DNA from 4 places in the Microbulbifer sp. ABM4_008 genome. Region 1 is predicted to be linked to each of the others. Evidence: predicted binding sites of a transcription regulator. Region 1 holds the regulator's gene; each other region holds the start of a gene.
What was found. The regulator LexA, encoded in region 1, represses DNA repair genes until DNA is damaged. The targets are predictions, from matches to a motif close to ACTGTNTNTANANACAGT.
Positions count from the first base shown of each region.

Region 1 (4,579 bases):
AAGATGAAGATCTGGTGCTTCCAGATGTGAAGGTAGGTGAAAAGCTATCCCTGCAACAGCTGGATCCCAAGCAGCACTTTACCAAGCCGCCTGCGCGGTTTAGTGAAGCGGCCCTGGTTAAGGAGCTGGAGAAGCGCGGTATCGGCCGCCCCTCCACCTATGCTTCCATTATTTCCACGATCCAGGATCGCGGTTATGTCCGCTTGGAAAACCGTCGTTTTTACGCTGAGAAAATGGGGGATATTGTTACCGACCGTCTCAGCGAAAGTTTCAAGAACCTGATGGACTACGGATTTACCGCAAACCTGGAGGAATCCCTGGATGCGGTTGCCGACGGCGATAAGGGTTGGAAGCAACTGCTCGATGAGTTTTATCAGGACTTTTCCGGGCGCCTGGAAAAAGCCCAGTCTGCCGATGCAGGTATGCGTCGCAATACGCCGACAGACACGGATATCGAGTGCACCAAATGTGGCCGCCATATGCAGATCCGCACTGGCTCCACCGGTGTATTCCTGGGGTGCTCTGGATATGCACTGCCGCCAAAAGAGCGTTGTACCAATACCATGAACCTGGTTTCTGGTGATGAGGCGGTCGATGCGGATAAGGACGAGGAAGCTGAATCCAGGTTGCTGCGGGAGAAGCGCCGCTGCGGCAAGTGCGGCACGGCTATGGATAGCTACCTGTTAGATGAGCAGCGTAAATTGCATATCTGTGGCAATAACCCGGATTGCAATGGCTACGAGATTGAGCAGGGCACTTTTAAAATTAAAGGCTATGACGGCCCCATTATTGAGTGCGATAAGTGTGGCAGTGATATGCAGTTGAAGTCTGGTCGCTTTGGCAAGTACTTCGGCTGTACCAATGAAGACTGTAAAAACACCCGCAAGCTGCTGAAAAATGGGCAGCCGGCGCCACCGAAAATGGATCCGGTTCCCATGCCGGAATTGGCCTGTATCAAAGTGGAGGATCACTATATCCTACGCGATGGTGCCTCGGGTCTATTCCTGGCTGCCAGCCAGTTCCCGAAAAACCGTGAGACCCGTGCGCCCCTGGTTAAAGAGCTGCTGCCTCACCAGAGTGAGATCGATCCAAAATACAGCTTCCTATTCTCTGCACCGACTCAAGATGACAGTGGGCGGGATACCGTAGTTCGATTTAGCCGCAAAACCCAGGAGCAATATGTTCAATCTGAGGAAGAGGGCAAGGCGACCGGTTGGCGTGCTTTTTATCGCGATGGTGGTTGGAAAGTAGAGGCCTCCACCAAGAGCACTGCTGCCAAGCGCAAGAAACCGGCAGCTAAAAAGACAGCGGCAAAGAAGTAGGTAATGAGTAACTCTTACACGATTCATGTCACTTCGGCTCTACGCAAGAGCCAGCTGTTGCTGCAACAGCCGTGGGACTTGCCTCTCCAGCGCGATGCGCTGGAAGAGGCAGCGTTGATGCAGTTGTGCAAGGCCTATCGGGCTTTTCTTGCAGAGCAGGCCGCCCAGCTTCAGCTGGGATTTGAACCGGAGTCTCCGCAGTTGATCATTGATGCGCTGGGCGTTCAGGGTAGGGCTAGTGCGGAGGCCAATGAGCTGTCCGGCCTGGTCGGCGATCCGCAGAGTTGGTTATCCCATATGCTTTACGCCTGGGAAGAGCAGCAGAAAATATCTGTGGGTGCTGATGAAAAACAGCAACAGGTTAATTTAATCCCGCTACACAACGAAGTTGCCAAGCCCGAGTTTGCACCTTTGTCCAAAGAGTTATTGCTTCAGTGGCATCGTTCTCTGAGTGAGTTGGTGGTGAGGCAGCGCGCTCACTTGGATGAGTGTTAACTAATACGCTTACTCGACCTCGGTGAACTTCTGAATAGATTCGTAATATTCCTGCGAATTTTGAAGGTTGTTGATATTAGGCGCACCTCTGCGGGAAAGTCCGCTGTCCTTTGAGTGAGTCACAATAGAGTAGTTGTGGCCCACTCGACATAACCCGCAACAGGTGCAACGTGCAAAGCAATTCACTTTTCTCTTGTGATCTCTTGAGTGGTTTAGGTAATTCTTTGATATAGCGTACTGGTAATAGACTGCCTCGAAAGTCAGGAGCCAGAAGCCCTCAAATTGGATGAATGAAACTTATCGCAAGCCTGTGGTACACTGGGCGCAAACTGTTGTGCCGTGAAGGAAAAGCGAATGTCCTCCGAAACTTTTGAAATAATCGAGCTGGCTAATGGCGATGTAGCTTTGCGTCGTGCTGGCCATAAAGAGGACCCTTTGGTAAGCATTTCTTTTTCTGCAGAAAGCCTTCAGTTTCTGCGCAAGAACAAGGTTGCTGTGGCAAGGGCTATGTTGGAAGCGGGCATTGAAGCCGTACAAAATCTAGACGATCTTGAGGCTGGTTACTTCGAGGAAGAAGATGATTTAATGCCGGTAAATCATACTATTCACTAACATCAGCGTTAGTTCGAGTCTTATCAACAGCGGCCAATGGCCGCTGTTGTCGTTTTTAGGGGCTTAAGGCGTTTGGCGAATAACCCCTACGGCTAATCCCTCAATCACAAAGTTCTTATCTCTCATATCGACTTGAATTAACTCAAAGTCATCATTTTCAGGTAGCAACTGAACGGTTGCCTGATTTCCCTTGCGGCGAAAGCGCTTCACAGTGACTTCATCATCGATACGGGCAACCACGATTTGGCCATTGCGCACCTGCTCGGTCTTTTGCACTGCCAGCAAGTCTCCATCGAGAATGCCCGCATCTCGCATACTCATACCGTGTACCCTCAACAAATAATCTGCGGGGGGATGGAAGAAGCTCGCGGGCAAGTCGCAATAATCTTCAATATGTTCGCTGGCGAGTATGGGATTCCCCGCAGCTACTCTACCCACAATCGGCAAGCCGGATTGGTGATCCGGAATTCGAATGCCTCGGGAAGCGCCGGCAACCATCTCAATGGCGCCTTTTCTGGCGAGCGCTTTCAGGTGTTCCTCGGCGGCATTGGGTGAGCGGAAGCCGAGCTCCTGGGCAATTTCTGCCCGCGTTGGCGGGTAGCCTGTTTCATCCAGGTAGGACTTGATCAGGTCGAGAACCTGGGACTGACGAGCGGTGAGATTGGTCATAGATTTACCTAGTTTTCTGTATTTATATACAGTTGCTGGAATTATATACAGATTTATTGTTCGCGCAATCCTCAGGTTTTAGTCTTTGTGAGCTGCTACATTGATGGAGAAAGCAAGGAGAGAAGAAAGCGTTGAAGGAACTGACAAAGAGGGAAAAATAATGTTGGATGCAAAAATGCCGGAAGCCTGGAGAGTGCTTCGTATTCAGTCTGAATTGGTAGATGGGATAGAGCGGCTGATAGCCTTAGGTGGTGCAGTGACAGTGTTTGGAGGGGCGAGATTTACAGAGGATAGTCCTGAATATCAGCAGGGGGTAAAGTTGGGAGAGTTGCTCGCGGCTGAAGGGATCCCCGTGATTACCGGTGGTGGGCCGGGGCTGATGGAGGCTTGTAACCGAGGGGCTTTCGGGCAGCCCGGCGCATCAATTGGGCTAAACATAGAACTGCCTTTTGAACAGGCGGCAAATCCATATCAGGACATCAGTTTGAACTTCCGATATTTTTTTGTACGGAAATTTATGTTTGTAAAACACGCACTTGGATTCGTTGGACTTCCCGGTGGCTACGGCACGTTGGATGAGTTGTTTGAAGCTCTTACCTTGGTGCAAACGCAGAAAGTGCGGCGTTTCCCAATTGTGTTGGTAGGTAAGCGTTACTGGAGTGGGTTGTACGATTGGTTGGTAGATACAGTGTTAGAGCGCGATTGTATCGATGCCAGTGATCTCGACCTTTTTCATATCGTTGATAGTGTGGAGGAGGCTGCGGCCCTGATTATGAAATATATGCAGGTGAAAGAATAATTATTCGGGTGATCTTAAAATACCGAAAAAATTTTCAAAGTTATTTTTGTTAAAGCTGCCCCCGGACTAAAAGGCTATGTCGGCTGGTGGGGTGGCGTACTTGCTCAAGTTGGCGGGAGATCAACTCCAGCAGTATTGATCTTACCGCCTGACATACTTTTCCCTGTTATTTTTACTCTTGTACCTTGCTGAGTGGAGAGCTTAGCTGGCGGGCTCTAGATCAACGAGAATGTGCTACTCTGGCGTCGATTAAACGTATGTTTTAAATGGTGGTTTGATACTTATGAGCCAGATAGATACGGTCAGCCGGATACTCGATGCAGCGGAAGTGCTGTTTGCCGAACGGGGTTTTCCTGAAACCTCATTGAGAACAATTACGAGCACGGCCGGGGTTAATCTGGCGGCAGTTAACTACCATTTCGGCTCCAAGAAAGAATTGATACAGGCGGTATTTGAACGCTTTTTAACGCCTTTCACTAACGCTCTGGAAGAAGAGCTTGATCGCCGTATTGCCCTGGGGCAGCCCCTGGGGGTGGAGGAGCTGATCGAATGCCTGTATCGAGTTGGGTTGGGAAGCCTTGGGCTGGAGGGAAAGGATCCACAGCGATTTATGCGTCTTTTAGGGTTGGCCTATACCCAGTTCCAGGGGCATTTGCGTCGATTTATCGTATCTCGATACGGG
Region 1 is NZ_CM149970.1:1,799,307-1,803,885, forward strand. Features, by position in the region: gene topA (type I DNA topoisomerase) at 1-1,322, shown strand, start outside; gene ACYX4J_RS07895 (DUF6586 family protein) at 1,326-1,817, shown strand; gene ACYX4J_RS07900 (hypothetical protein) at 2,172-2,429, shown strand; gene lexA (transcriptional repressor LexA) at 2,493-3,098, opposite strand; gene ACYX4J_RS07910 (LOG family protein) at 3,259-3,897, shown strand; gene ACYX4J_RS07915 (TetR/AcrR family transcriptional regulator) at 4,181-4,579, shown strand, end outside.

Region 2 (4,579 bases), 780 kb from region 1:
CTGCTCCTGGAAACTACCTTCAGCGCAAGAAGCAGTCACTGAAAGGGAGGTTCCAGGCAAGGTACCCTGACGCTCCAATTGCCGTTTATGCTGGGTGAATGGCACTAGCGCTGCTCGAGTTGGGACTAAATCAAGCCCAAACTGCTCAGCGATCTCATAGCCAAACCCGCTCGCCCCCATGGTGGGAATAGAAAGGCCTCCAGTAGCCACGACCAAGGATTCACAGGTAACCGTCCCCATACTGGTTTCGACCTTATACCCCTGCCCCAGAGCTTGAATTTGAGTAATGCTGCAGCGCGTGCGGATCTGTGCCTTGGCCGCACGGCATTCCGTTAGTAACAAGTCGACAATATCCCTTGATTTATTGTCGCAAAAGAGCTGACCGAGGGTTTTCTCGTGGTAGGCAACCCCGTGCTTCTCCACCAGTGCAATAAAGTCCCACTGGCTATAGCGAGCCAAGGCGGACTTACAAAAATGGGGGTTATTACTGTAGAAGTTCTCTGCACTGGTGTAGAGATTGGTAAAGTTGCAGCGGCCACCACCAGACATCAGGATTTTCTTTCCGACTTTGTTGGCGTGGTCCAGGACCAACACGTTGCGCCCGCGCTGGCCCGCTGTAGCCGCGCACATTAGTCCAGCTGCCCCAGCGCCAATGACCAATACATCGACGCTTTCCGGTAGCTGGCTGGTAGAAACCTCTGTCATAGGTAGGAAATAGTACTGCAGTAAGATCGGTGATCAGGTGCGAGGCAGGGTAACGCCGCGCTGGCCCTGGTATTTGCCACCACGATCGGCATAGGACACATCACAAACTTCATCGGATTCGAAGAACAGCATCTGTGCCACGCCCTCGTTGGCATAGATCTTCGCGGGCAAGTTAGTGGTGTTGGAGAACTCCAAAGTCACATGACCTTCCCACTCCGGCTCCAGTGGCGTCACATTGACGATAATACCGCAACGGGCATAAGTGGATTTACCCAGGCAAACCGTCAATACAGAGCGCGGGATACGGAAATACTCCACCGTACGCGCCAGGGCAAAGGAGTTTGGCGGAATAATGCAGTGGTCGCCTTCAACATCCACAAAGCTGTTTTCATCGAAGGTCTTGGGATCAACTGTCGCTGAGTGAACATTGGTGAAAATCTTAAATTCACGAGCACAGCGAACATCGTAGCCATAGCTGGAGGTGCCATAGGAGATGAGTCGATCGCCATTATCGTTATGACGCACCTGACCAGCCTCAAAAGGCTCAATCATACCGTGCTGCTCTGCCATGCGGCGAATCCACTTGTCGGACTTGATACTCACTCCGTCCCCCTGAATAGAATAATTAGTGCTCAATTAAAGAGGCGGAATCATAGCCGGTTTAGGCTGTGCAAAAAAGTGCCTATCCAATGAATTCTCACTTGTTGCCACTGGATAGATACTGTATAAATTAACAGTATCACTGTATACACATACAGATTAAGACGAAGACAGTGGCCAGATCGGACTAAAATTCAGTGGTGGAATCGTGGGCAGCGCAGAAAACTTCATAGAAAACAATCAGTTAGAAAGCCAGGCAAAACACCAGAAACTGGCACAGTTACTCACCAGAGCCGACATCTGGCAAGCAGCGAATGAACCCCGACGACAGCGAAACGGCATCGCCAGTGGTTATCCAAGCCTCGATGCCCTCCTAGCGAACCACGGCTGGCCAAGAGGGGCCACTACTGAGCTACTCATGGACCAGATGGGTATCGGTGAACTCACCTTAATACTACCGGCCCTGGCAGGCCTCACTCAGAGGGGGCAAATGGTCATACTGATCAATCCACCCCATATCCCCTATGCGCCCTCATTGGCCAACAGTGGTATCCGCCTTGAGAACCTGCTGATCCTGCACCCCCGAGGCCCCAAGGATACTCTCTGGGCGATCGAGCAGTCCCTACAGTCCGGAAGCTGTGGTGCCTTACTCAGCTGGCAGGGGCGGCAATCCCTGAACCATAAAGATCTTCGCCGCCTGCAGCTCGCTGCCCGCAATGGGGACTGTCTGCACTTCCACTTTCGCCCTCAGTGTGAAACAGCAAACCCCTCACCCGCGAGCTTGCGCCTACAGCTCACACCCAGGGAAGGAGAGCTGGTGCTAAGGCTTTTAAAACAATTGGGTGGAAACTCTGGCCAAAACCTCTATTTGGCAAGAGCAGCAAAACTGGTCCGACGGGACCAACCTATGCACTGAACGGTTTCAAGGGGTAGCTCCATGCTATGGCTTTGTATTCAATTCCCCAGGCTTCCGTTAGAAGTTCTGACCCGCGCTCAGCAACAAGGAGAAGAGGCTCTACCCCAAGTTGTGGTTGAAAAACAGTTGGTGATTGATAGAAACCCAGCGGCATCCCAATGCGGCGTTGAGACCGGACTCAGTATTGCCACTGCGTCTGCTCTCTGTGCAGATTTACAGCTGCTACAACGCGATTCCCAGCGGGAACAACAAGAGTTACAGCAACTGGCCCAGTGGGCATACAGCTTTACACCACTTGTATCACCTCAGTCCGCAGGGCCTATGAGCAATGGTGAGAGCACTCCCGCCCACCTCTACCTGGAGCTGAGCGGCTGCCTAAAGGCCAGCGGTGGCTTCAAGGCATTGATACAGCAGCTGAGCGATGAGCTTGAGCAGATGGGAATCCACAGCCTGATGGGCCTCGGCCACAGCCCCAGTGCAGCTCATATGCTAAGCCAACTGACCGAACACCGGCACTGGCTTGCGCAATCAGATTCTCCGCCCAGCCCTCAGCAGTGGAGACAGTGGATTAGCTTTGCCCCATCCAAGCTCCTTAGTTGCGACAACAAAACTATTTCCAAGCTCTACGCATGTGGTATCAAGCGAGTAAGCCAGCTGCTCGCTATTCCACTCTCTGAGGTAGGCTCTCGTTTTGGTCGCCCATTTGTGGACTACCTGGCACGCCTGAACGGAACTCGCCAAGATCCAGTCTGTAGTTATCAGCCCCCTGCACAATTCCGCAGCGAGTTATTTTTCCCCAGCCCCTTGGATAATAGCGAACAACTGCTATTTCCTATCGGTCGCCTACTAAGGGAATTATGCTCCCAGTTGCAGCGACGCCAGCTCTACACACAACAGTTAAATTGGCATATGGATTTCGGCCAAAATAAATCTCAGGAAATAACCGTAGAACTCTCCACTCCGCAGTTGGATCCTCAACGCCTAATAGCACTAACCAAGCTGCAAATGGAAAGAGTAACTCTTGATCATCCAGTGCAGTCCATTAGCTTAAATTGCAAGCATTTAATCCCCTTGGAGCAGGGATCACTGGATGAAGATTTATTTGCTGAAGGCAGCCAACATAAACGCAATCAACAGCTATTAGACAAATTAAAAGCCCGCCTCGGTCATCAAGCACTCTCGGGAATTGCCCTAAAAGAAAGCTACCTACCAGAGCAGGCCTGGCAAAATACAGATACCCTGATAATTAAAAGTAACGCTAAGGGACAGCAAATTAAGCCCATCCAAGCACCGCGCCCCAACTGGCTATTAGCTCATCCAACCAAACTGGAAAGTAGCGAACACAAATTATTTTATCAGGGAGAGCTACACCTATTACAGGGGCCAGAGCGAATTGATGGCTATTGGTGGCAGCACGGGCGTCACGGGCGGGATTACTATATCGCAAAAAATAAAAGAGATGAGTTCTACTGGGTCTTTCAGGATCTTACAACCGAAGAGTGGTTTTTACATGGCGTTTATAGCTAAGCCTAAACCCCTTTCTTAATACTGATCTTCACCAAAACCCAAATCCCATCACAATCAACAGATAGACGCCGAGAGAATCAGCATGAGGTACGCCGAACTCTTTTGTCAAAGCAACTTTTCTTTTCTGCAGGGGGCATCGCATCCGCAGGAATTAGTCCAAACTGCTTACAACCTGCAATATACAGCCCTTGCTATCACCGATGAATGTTCCCTTTCCGGAGCCGTTAGAGCCTATAAAGAACTTGAAACCATCAAGTCTACAGACTCTAAAAATCCCGAGTTTAAACTAATTTTTGGCAGTTATTTCCGGCTCCATAACAACATAGAAATAGTTCTACTGGCTCCGGACAAAACTGCCTATAGCGAGCTATGCCAGTTAATTTCAAAATCACGCTTAAGAGCGGAAAAAGGAACCTACATTACTTATCAAAGTGACCTGGTAGAGTTATGCAAAAACCTAATTGCCATCTGGATTCCAAATTTTAATGAGATAGAAATACCTGAAGAAATCAAGAAAACCTTCAGCGAACGGCTTTACATTGCCATCAACAATCACCTACACGCAGAGGAAAGCCTTAAGTCCAATAGAATTACTGAGCTTGCAAGAAGAGAGAATATTTCCTTGGTTGCAACCAATCATGTCTTGATGCACTGCTATAGCCGAAAGCCACTACAAGATGTACTCAACGCAAATTACCATAACTGTACCCTGGATAATCTAGGGTATCGTATTGAGCAAAATGCTGAACGTTATCTTCGCAGCTTAGGTGATATCCAATCGTTACACTCCAAAGAGTCTATAGACAATACCAACCTCATTGCCAAACAGTG
Region 2 is NZ_CM149970.1:1,020,678-1,025,256, reverse strand. Features, by position in the region: gene ACYX4J_RS04485 (BaiN/RdsA family NAD(P)/FAD-dependent oxidoreductase) at 1-705, opposite strand, end outside; gene dcd (dCTP deaminase) at 739-1,308, opposite strand; gene imuA (translesion DNA synthesis-associated protein ImuA) at 1,514-2,221, shown strand; gene ACYX4J_RS04470 (Y-family DNA polymerase) at 2,243-3,748, shown strand; gene ACYX4J_RS04465 (error-prone DNA polymerase) at 3,831-4,579, shown strand, end outside.
Region 2: the regulator LexA is predicted to act here: its motif matches at 1,447-1,464, upstream of imuA (translesion DNA synthesis-associated protein ImuA).

Region 3 (4,579 bases), 2.4 Mb from region 1:
TGCATTGCGCTGCAAGCTGGGTGAAGACCTGGATCTGTACACCAGCGAGTGGGCGCCTTTGTGGGTTGTCGCCTTCCCGATGTTTGAAGAAAATGACGACGGCAGCCTGACTGCGTTGCACCACCCCTTCACTGCGCCTTCCTGTACCCCGGAAGAGCTGGAAAAGAATCCGCTTGAAGCACTTTCCCGCGCTTACGATATGGTGCTTAACGGCACCGAGCTGGGCGGTGGTTCTGTTCGTATCCACGACCAGTTGATGCAGGAAGCGGTTTTCCGCATCCTGGGTATCGATGCTGAAGAGCAGCGCGAGAAGTTCGGCTTCCTGCTGGATGCACTCAAATACGGTGCGCCGCCCCACGGTGGCTTGGCCTTTGGCCTGGATCGTCTGGTGATGTTGATGACCGGCAGTGACTCTATTCGCGATGTTATCGCTTTCCCGAAAACCCAGAGCGCCGCCTGTGTGATGACAGATGCCCCGGGTGCTGTAGATGCGAAACAACTGCGTGAGCTGAGTATTCGCCTGCGACAAAAAGAAGAGAAAATCAGCTGATTTTTCCCCGATGGGCCGAGCGAAGCGGGCCCATCCAATCGTAGTGATGGGCGATTCGCTTCGCTCTTTGGCCCATCCTACGCACTGACTGAAGAGAGACGGAAAATGGCCGGACATAGTAAATGGGCCAATATTAAGCACCGCAAAGCAGCTCAGGATGCCAAGCGGGGCAAGGTCTTTACCAAGATCATTCGCGAGTTGACGGTAGCCGCCAAATCGGGGCCAAATCCGGACGATAACCCGGCGCTGCGCGCCACTATCGATAAGGCTTTGGGCGCCAATATGAAGCGCGACACCATCGACAAAGCTATCGCCCGTGGCGCCGGCAATGCGGATGGTGAAAACTACGAAGCCGTAGTTTACGAGGGCTACGGCGTTGGTGGTGTAGCGGTCCTGGTGGAGTGCCTGACTGACAACCGCAACCGCACCGTGGCTGAAGTGCGTCACGCCTTCACCAAGCGCGGTGGCAACCTCGGTACCGACGGTTCCGTTAGCTATCTGTTTACCCGCAAAGGTCAGATGTTCTACGAGACCGGAGTGGATGAAGATGCGTTGATGGACGCAGCTCTCGAAGCCGGGGCTGAGGATATCGAATCCAACGATGACGGCAGTGTTGAAGTTACCACTGAATTCCAGGACTACCTGACGGTTAAGGACGCCCTGGTTGCAGCTGGTTTTACCCCGGACAGTGCCGAAATTGCCATGATTCCGTCCACCACGATTCCGCTGGATAAAGACGGTGCTGAAAAAGTACTCGCTCTGATCGAGATGCTGGAAGACTTGGATGATGTGCAAAACGTTTACACCAATGCGGATATTCCGGCAGAGGTGATGGAGGAGCTGGGCTAAAGCCGGTTCCGTAACTGGAGGCGGCTACTGTCCCGCCTCTGGTTTTTTATCTTTTCAAGCCCTTCTTACTCCCCCTCCCTTGACGCTTCCTGTTCACCTTGGGACACTCCCACCACTATATAAACATACAGATATTTGGGGAGCTGCCTTTTGACCCGAATCCTGGGTATTGACCCCGGCTCGCGAAAAACGGGCTATGGAATTATCGATGTGGAGCGGGGCAAGGCTCGCTATGTGGCCAGCGGGGTGATTCGTATTCCCGAAGGTCCCCTGCCTGAGCGTCTCAAACTGATTTTTGATGCAGTGAGCCAGATTGCCCAGCAATACCAGCCTGCTCAGATGGCAATTGAAAATGTTTTTATGTCCAAGAGCGCCGGCTCCGCCCTGAAATTGGGACAGGCCCGGGGGGCAGCTATTGTAGCTGGGACAAATAGCGGTCTGGCAGTAGCCGAATATGAAGCTCGCAAAGTGAAGCAGGCAGTGGTCGGCAACGGAGGAGCGGATAAATTGCAGGTCCAGCACATGGTGAAAACCCTGCTGTCCCTACCTGCGTCGCCCCAGGAGGATGCCGCCGATGCGCTGGCCGTGGCTCTGTGTCATATGCATACCGAGCAAACCCTGGTATTTACCGCTGGCGGTGCGCGCAGTCGTTTTCGTCGCGGCCGCCTGAGCGTGTGATCGGCTGGTAGAATTGGCCCCGTAAAGGGCGCAGACAATATAAACCTGGAATAACACATGATTGGAAGATTGAGCGGTACCCTGGCCGCAGTGCAGCCACCTCTGTTGTTGGTGGATGTACAGGGGGTGGGCTATGAAGTGCTCGCACCCATGACCACAATTTTTGAACTGCCCGCACTGGGGCAGCCGGTACAGCTGCACACTCATTTAGCGGTATCCGAAACTGCCCAGCAGTTATATGGTTTTATTCGCGATGGGGACCGCAAATTGTTTCGCACCCTGATCAAGGTGAGTGGAGTGGGTCCCAAGATGGCCCTGGCTATTTTATCCGGGCTGGACGGCGCTGCCCTGGCCCGTTGTGTGTCGGAGGATAATGTAGCGGCGCTGGTCAAAGTCCCCGGCGTCGGTAAAAAGACTGCCGAGCGCCTGATTGTGGAGTTGAGGGATAAACTGACCCCGGATTTTGGCGACGCCAACGATATCCCCCTGATGGCCGCTGCTGCCGAGCCCAAGGTGGATCACACCGGTGAAGCGGAGAGCGCCCTGGCGGCTTTGGGTTACAAGCCCACTGAAGCCAGCAAAATGGTGGCCCGCGCCAGCAAGGAGCAGCCGGATGCCGATAGTGCAACTTTGATTCGCCTGGCCCTTAAGGGAATGGCCCCCGCTTAAGCTGAGGCCCTGGAGTTGTTGCAATGATCGAAGCCGACCGTTTGGTGGCACCGGAGCCTGTGGGCCCCTCGGGCCAGGAAGAGCAGTACAACCGCGCCGTGCGCCCCAAAACCCTGGATGATTATGTGGGTCAGCCAGTGGTGCGGGAGCAAATGGAGATCTTTATTCAGGCTGCCAAGCTGCGCAAAGAGGCCCTGGATCACACCCTGGTATTCGGACCGCCGGGGCTGGGTAAAACCACCCTGGCAAATATCATCGCCGCCGAAATGGGAGTGGCCATTAAGACCACCTCGGGCCCGGTATTGGAGAAGGCTGGCGATCTGGCTGCGTTGATGACCAACCTGGAGCCGGGGGATGTGCTGTTTATCGATGAGATCCACCGCCTCAGCCCCCATGTGGAAGAGGTACTGTATCCGGCGATGGAAGATTACCAGCTGGATATTATGATCGGCGAAGGGCCTGCGGCGCGTTCGATTAAGCTAGACCTGCCACCCTTCACATTGGTGGGAGCCACCACGAGGGCGGGCCTGCTTACCTCGCCACTGCGGGATCGCTTCGGCATCGTCCAGCGGCTTGAGTTCTACAACGTTGAGGATCTCACCAGTATTGTCCGTCGCTCCGCTGGCCTGATGGGAGTGGAGATGGATGAAGGTGGTGCTCTCGAAGTTGCTCGTCGCGCTCGGGGTACCCCCCGAATAGCCAACCGCCTGCTGCGCCGCGTGCGTGATTACGCCGAAGTTAAAGGTGATGGTGCCGTGGATTCCGGCATTGCCGATGCCGCTCTTAATATGCTCAATGTGGATTCCCGTGGTTTCGACCAGCTGGATCGCCGTATGCTATTGGCCATGATCGAGAAGTTCGATGGTGGACCGGTGGGTGTGGACAGTCTCGCTGCAGCAGTCAGTGAAGAGCGGGATACTCTGGAAGATGTGCTGGAGCCCTACCTGATTCAGCAGGGTTATATCGCCCGCACACCGCGAGGGCGAGTGGCAACCGGCCTGGCTTATGAGCACTTCGGCCTGCCGAAGCCCGATAATAAATAGAGAGAGGATGGGGTGAAGGAAGTTTTCAGTATTCCGCTGCGGGTTTATATCGAGGATACCGACGCAGGTGGTATCGTTTATTACGTCAATTATTTGAAGTATATGGAGCGCGCGCGCACAGAACTGCTGCGCTCCCTCGGGTATGATAAGCCGGCAATGCCGGAACAGGGGCTGTTACTGGTGGTGCACTCCGCCGAGATCCAGTATCGAAAGTCCGCACTTCTTGATGATGCATTGCGCGCTACGGCCTCGATTGGCAAACTGGGGCGGGCCGCAGTGACTTTTGAGCAAAAAATCTGGCGCGGCGATGAGCTAATTTGCGAAGGTGTGGTCAAAGTTGCTTGTGTCGCTGACGACAGCCGCAGGCCCTGTGCCCTGCCGGAACCTATTTATTCAGCATTAAAGGCAGTTATTTAAGAAGATGAACGCCGGTGAACAACTTTCTCTTTGGGGGCTAATCCAGAACGCCAGCCTGTTGGTACAGTTAGTTATGCTGCTGCTGTTACTGGCCTCTGTGGTGTCCTGGGTGATGATTATCCAGCGTGGGCTTTACCTGTCCCAGGCCAAGCGCTCCCTGAACAATTTCGAGCGCCGCTTTTGGTCCGGTGCCGACCTGAACAAACTCTTCCGCGAAGGTAACGAGCGAGCGGAAAAAGGCCGAACCGATGGTGTTGAGTCCCTTTTCCGCGCCGGTTTTACCGAGTTTACCCGCCTGCGCCAACAGGGCAGCAGCGGCCCTGAAGCGGTGATGGAAGGCACTGAGCGGGCCATGCGTGTGGCTATGTCCCGG
Region 3 is NZ_CM149970.1:4,155,579-4,160,157, reverse strand. Features, by position in the region: gene aspS (aspartate--tRNA ligase) at 1-550, shown strand, start outside; gene ACYX4J_RS18055 (YebC/PmpR family DNA-binding transcriptional regulator) at 656-1,399, shown strand; gene ruvC (crossover junction endodeoxyribonuclease RuvC) at 1,550-2,077, shown strand; gene ruvA (Holliday junction branch migration protein RuvA) at 2,135-2,746, shown strand; gene ruvB (Holliday junction branch migration DNA helicase RuvB) at 2,770-3,789, shown strand; gene ybgC (tol-pal system-associated acyl-CoA thioesterase) at 3,802-4,206, shown strand; gene tolQ (protein TolQ) at 4,211-4,579, shown strand, end outside.
Region 3: the regulator LexA is predicted to act here: its motif matches at 1,514-1,531, upstream of ruvC (crossover junction endodeoxyribonuclease RuvC).

Region 4 (4,579 bases), 1.3 Mb from region 1:
GCCGAGACTGCCTACTCCAATACCCGCAAGGGCTGAGAGTGAGATGAATACTGCAGCGCCTATTGCGATCAGAGTGATACCGCGATCACTGGAGCTATTTGGCTCTCTCTCATCCAAAAGATCAATTAGCTCCGGGGGCACGTCCCGACCATCAGCAACCATCTGGTTGATATTACTCATAACCAGTTGTTTCTTGCGATAGCTGCTGCGCGTTACCAACCAGACAATAAATACCGGCATACCAAATACACAGAGCAGCGCTACTATTGGGATTACCGATGAGTCATCACTTCCAGAGTGGTGTGAATCATGGTGATCCCAGTGCCCACCCCGGTAGTCACGGCTCTCCGACAGCCTGATTCTGACATTGTCCGGTACGCTATTCAGAGTGTCTTCGGTAACCTTTCCGTCTACATCCAGAATGCCCTTACTCTTCAGCCGTTCAATAATTTCCTGACTTAGAGGGCCGCCAAAGTCCTGTCCCAAGTCAACCCGCACTTCACTTTTCTCGCCATTCTCGCCTTCGGATTTGATCGTGAGAACACCATCTTCACGCAATATACGCACGCGGGTTTCAGACTCGGGGGCTTCCACATTTGGCGCCGGCGGGGGCTCTGGAACAAATGAGTCCTCCTCCTGGGCCCAGCTGCCCATACTTATGCTGGATACCGCAATGGCGACCCAACAGCAGATGACTGCCTGGAATGATTGTTTATTTCTCGCTCTCATTACTTACTCTCTAATCATTTTCGTTATCAGTGGTGTGAACCGTCATTGGGGGGGGGGGGTGACCTACATCACCATCATTCGAGCCTTGGAGTAGGGGTAAGCCATTCCTCCTCGGGGCTCCTTTTCCTCAGCAATACGCACAGGAGCTAGCCGGTTAACCTTTTCACTCTTATCAGTGCACTCGCCAAGCTTCTTAAGCACTTGCTGATCAATTTTCTGGGTGAGCTCTCGGTGAATCCCATCCTGGGAAAGCGTCAGCTCAGAGGCATTAACCTGGCCCACTTGCAAAGCCGCAACTACCAGAGTTAGCGCGACGCAAAATTGTACCTTTTTAGTTGATCTCGCAGTAAACATTGTGATCTCCCGATTTTCCCTTGTACGCCACTATGACGATTCGGGGGGGGCACTTGGATGCAGCTGTATAATTTTTTTTACGCCAACACTTGGAACCACCTTCTACTGGTCATCACTGGGCTGGAACGATCGGATAAACTCGGAACACAACACGGAATGAGAACTTCGATATGACAACCCCTGATGATGTCCTGGTTTTTTGGTTTGGCAGCACCGATATTCGTGGCAACTCTATTGCTGCAGAGAAGCAGAGTTTATGGTTTGCCGCTACTCCGGAAGTGGACGCTGACATCAAGACAAGATTTGGAACTATTACCGAGTCAGCGCAGCGTGGAGAGCTGGACCGTTGGCGGCAAACTTTGGAAGGCGAACTCGCCTTGCTACTGGTTTGTGACCAATTATCCAGAAACATTTACCGGGGCACCAGCCAGGCATTCGCTGCAGACTCCCGGGCTCTGGCAATTACGATGTCACTGATTCAGCGCGGAGAGGCCCCGAATCTTGGGCTCTACCAGCAGATATTCCTGGGCATGCCGCTAGAGCACAGCGAAGACCTCGTGACCCAGCAGCGCTCGGTAGACTACTTTCGGCAGTTGCAGCAAACCTTCGCAGAAGACAAAATTGCCTCGCCCTATCTCGACACTCATTATCGATACGCCCTTGCCCATCAAGAGGTCATCGAGCGATTTGGGCGCTTCCCTCACCGCAATGCGGCTTTGGGTCGCACTTCCACTCAAGCAGAAAAAGAATGGCTGGCTCAAGGGGGCGGCTTTAAATAATGGATTTACTCAGTTGGTTATCTCTCGCGGGGATCTGTGCCCTCGGCGCTATGTCTCCGGGACCGAGTCTTCTTATCGTCTTACGCAGCGCCTCCTCAGGCCTACAGCAAGGCCTGGCCAGTGCTATTGCTCACGGAGCCGGGGTCGCTATATACGCAATTCTTACCGCATTTGGCCTGGCGGTGCTGATTACTAGCTCTCCTCTTCTATTTAACATTCTGCAGTGGGCCGGTGCAGCAATGCTGGTCTACCTGGGCTGGAAAGCCCTCAGTGCGCCCGCACCGGGTACCAGTACTGCAACCGTACAACCTCCTCACCAGAGCCTGAAGCGCTCTATCGCTCAAGGTTTTGGTGTTGCCTTCTTCAACCCCAAGATCGCTGTATTTTTCACCGCCCTATTCAGCCAGTTTGTGTCAGAACAGCAAGCCCTGAGCACCAAGCTGGGCATGGCGGCGCTGGTTTCAGGAGTGGATGCAATTTGGTACTGCATCGTTGCCCTGGCGGTTCACGCCAGCCGTAAACGCCAGCTGGTCAGCAAGCATATTGGCCATCGCATCCAACAGGTTTTCGGGATCTTACTGATAGGACTGGCTGCCCGGCTGATCCTTAGCATCTAAAGCCACAGGCCTGCAGAAACCTTCACTACCTCAGTTTCACCACACCCAAATAAAAAACAGGCCCGCAAGCGGGCCTGTTAAATGATGTGAAGACAGCCAGTCGCCCCGGGGGGAATGCGTCTGGCTGTATGCACATTATGACAGTGTTCACGCTTAATGGCGGACCAATCATCGCACCTGCTGGTTTTTTGACCGCATAGAGCCCTTTCTTCACCGCATCGTTGACACTGAATATTTATACAGTTAGGGTAGCGGCATACAAACTAAGTGGACAGTCTAATAGACGATTGGGAGGCACACGATGGCCGTAGTAGCTGTTTGGAAATGCGATAGAGACGGAGCAATGTTCGACAACAAAAAAGACGCTGAAGAACACGATAAGATGCTGGAGCTCGCAGCTAATATCACGTCGCTGATTGAGCGCCACATCGACAGCATTGATGAGCAAGTGGGCGAAGAGATCGGCCTGCTGTTGGCCAAACGCCGCGATGCCCTGGCTAAAGCCTGTAAAGGGAAGCCTGAAGTACTACTCGAAGAAGACGAAAACATGGTGCAGGAGAGCGAAGATGATCGCGTAACTCCGCTCGCCGCCAATCAGTAAACGCTTATAGATTCATCCCTGTACTCTGCCCGGTTCTACCGGGCTTTTTTGCGTGGGGCTCATACTGAGCCTCACCAATAAACTTCAAAGATTAATTACGGCATTAGCAATGTTAATGACCGCTAACACAACGATAACGACCCAGCTGATTAAAGTTCCCCAGAAGCGCCCAAAGTGCAGCCCGCCTTTGCCCTTGGTCAGTCCATAGGCATGAAATACCCGTGAGATAAAAAAGAGCGCCCCGAAGAGGTGTAACCACAGTGCAGGCAAACCGCCCAACTCTGCAGCCAGCAACAGAAGCAACGCTATCGGAGTGTACTCAATCGCATTAGCGTGAACTCGCACCCTAATCTCATTGAAACGATCATCTCCGGTTCCAATTCCCACTTTCTTTGTGCGACGAAACTCGACTACCCTGAATGCCAAGTAAATAATCAGAAGCGCACAGAGGCCGGTGTAGAGTGCTGTGATATTCGCCATGTTTTTTCCTTGTTCTTATCAATCTGGCCAGGGAATATATCCCCGAAAGCAAGTATTCCGCCACACAAATCCTGTACAAGCCAATGGACCTTTCAGATCAATAGGCGGAAAAAGAAAAGCGGGCTAGAAGCCCGCTCTTTGCATACTAGTGCTTGTAACCAAATTCATGGCCCTTTGCGGGCTTGAGGTGTCGATCTCTGAGGCGCGTTGAGCGATTCACCAGGGATTGATTCTCACCCTCAATCAGGATCTGCTCAGCGTAGCTGGTAACTTCCAGGGGATCACCGCTCCAGATCACAATATCCGCAACCGCGCCCTTCTCCAACGTACCGCCCTCAAGGTTAAAAATCTCAGCAACATTGCTACTGATTGCCTTTAGCGCTTCCTCATAAGGCATACCATGGGCTACAGCGTTGCCCGCCGATTGGCGCGAGAGGTAAACGTTGTGGCTAGCCACCATATCTGGGCCACTGATAGCTACCGTCACCCCAGCCTTGGCCAGAAGTGCAGCATTATCCAGGCGTGCGCCCAAACTTGAGAATGATGCTGGAATGTTGTTGATTGCATCGATCACAACAGGCACTTGTGCTTGCGCCAGTTTATCGGCAACCATCCAGCCCTCAGCTGCACCGATTATAATGAGCTTCACCTTGAAGGCTTCACCCAGTTCTAATACCGCGAGGATATCACTGGCCCGGTTGGCAGTTACCATCAAAGGCTCCTTGCCATCGATCACAGGCTGCAGAGCTTGCAGATCTGCCAGATCGTAATCCAGCTCTCGCCACTCTCCACGGTGAATCGCTGCGCGATTATCACGATACTCCTGAGCTTCACGCAGAGCACTCTCCACCTTGGCATAAGCGTTGGCACGGCTGCCACCGGCCAGCTCGCCACCGGACTCTCCCAGATAAGCTTTTTGCGCAACATTCTTTGCTTCGACGCTATCAAATTCACCATTCAACTTGATGGCAAAACTTTGCCCTGCAAATATCTGCTGAGCATCGATTGCACCGCTGTCC
Region 4 is NZ_CM149970.1:3,101,435-3,106,013, forward strand. Features, by position in the region: gene ACYX4J_RS13255 (DUF6249 domain-containing protein) at 1-729, opposite strand, end outside; gene ACYX4J_RS13260 (hypothetical protein) at 793-1,083, opposite strand; gene ACYX4J_RS13265 (DUF924 family protein) at 1,254-1,862, shown strand; gene ACYX4J_RS13270 (LysE family translocator) at 1,862-2,479, shown strand; gene ACYX4J_RS13275 (YebG family protein) at 2,781-3,080, shown strand; gene ACYX4J_RS13280 (MAPEG family protein) at 3,165-3,560, opposite strand; gene ACYX4J_RS13285 (amidohydrolase family protein) at 3,706-4,579, opposite strand, start outside.
Region 4: the regulator LexA is predicted to act here: its motif matches at 2,706-2,723, upstream of ACYX4J_RS13275 (YebG family protein).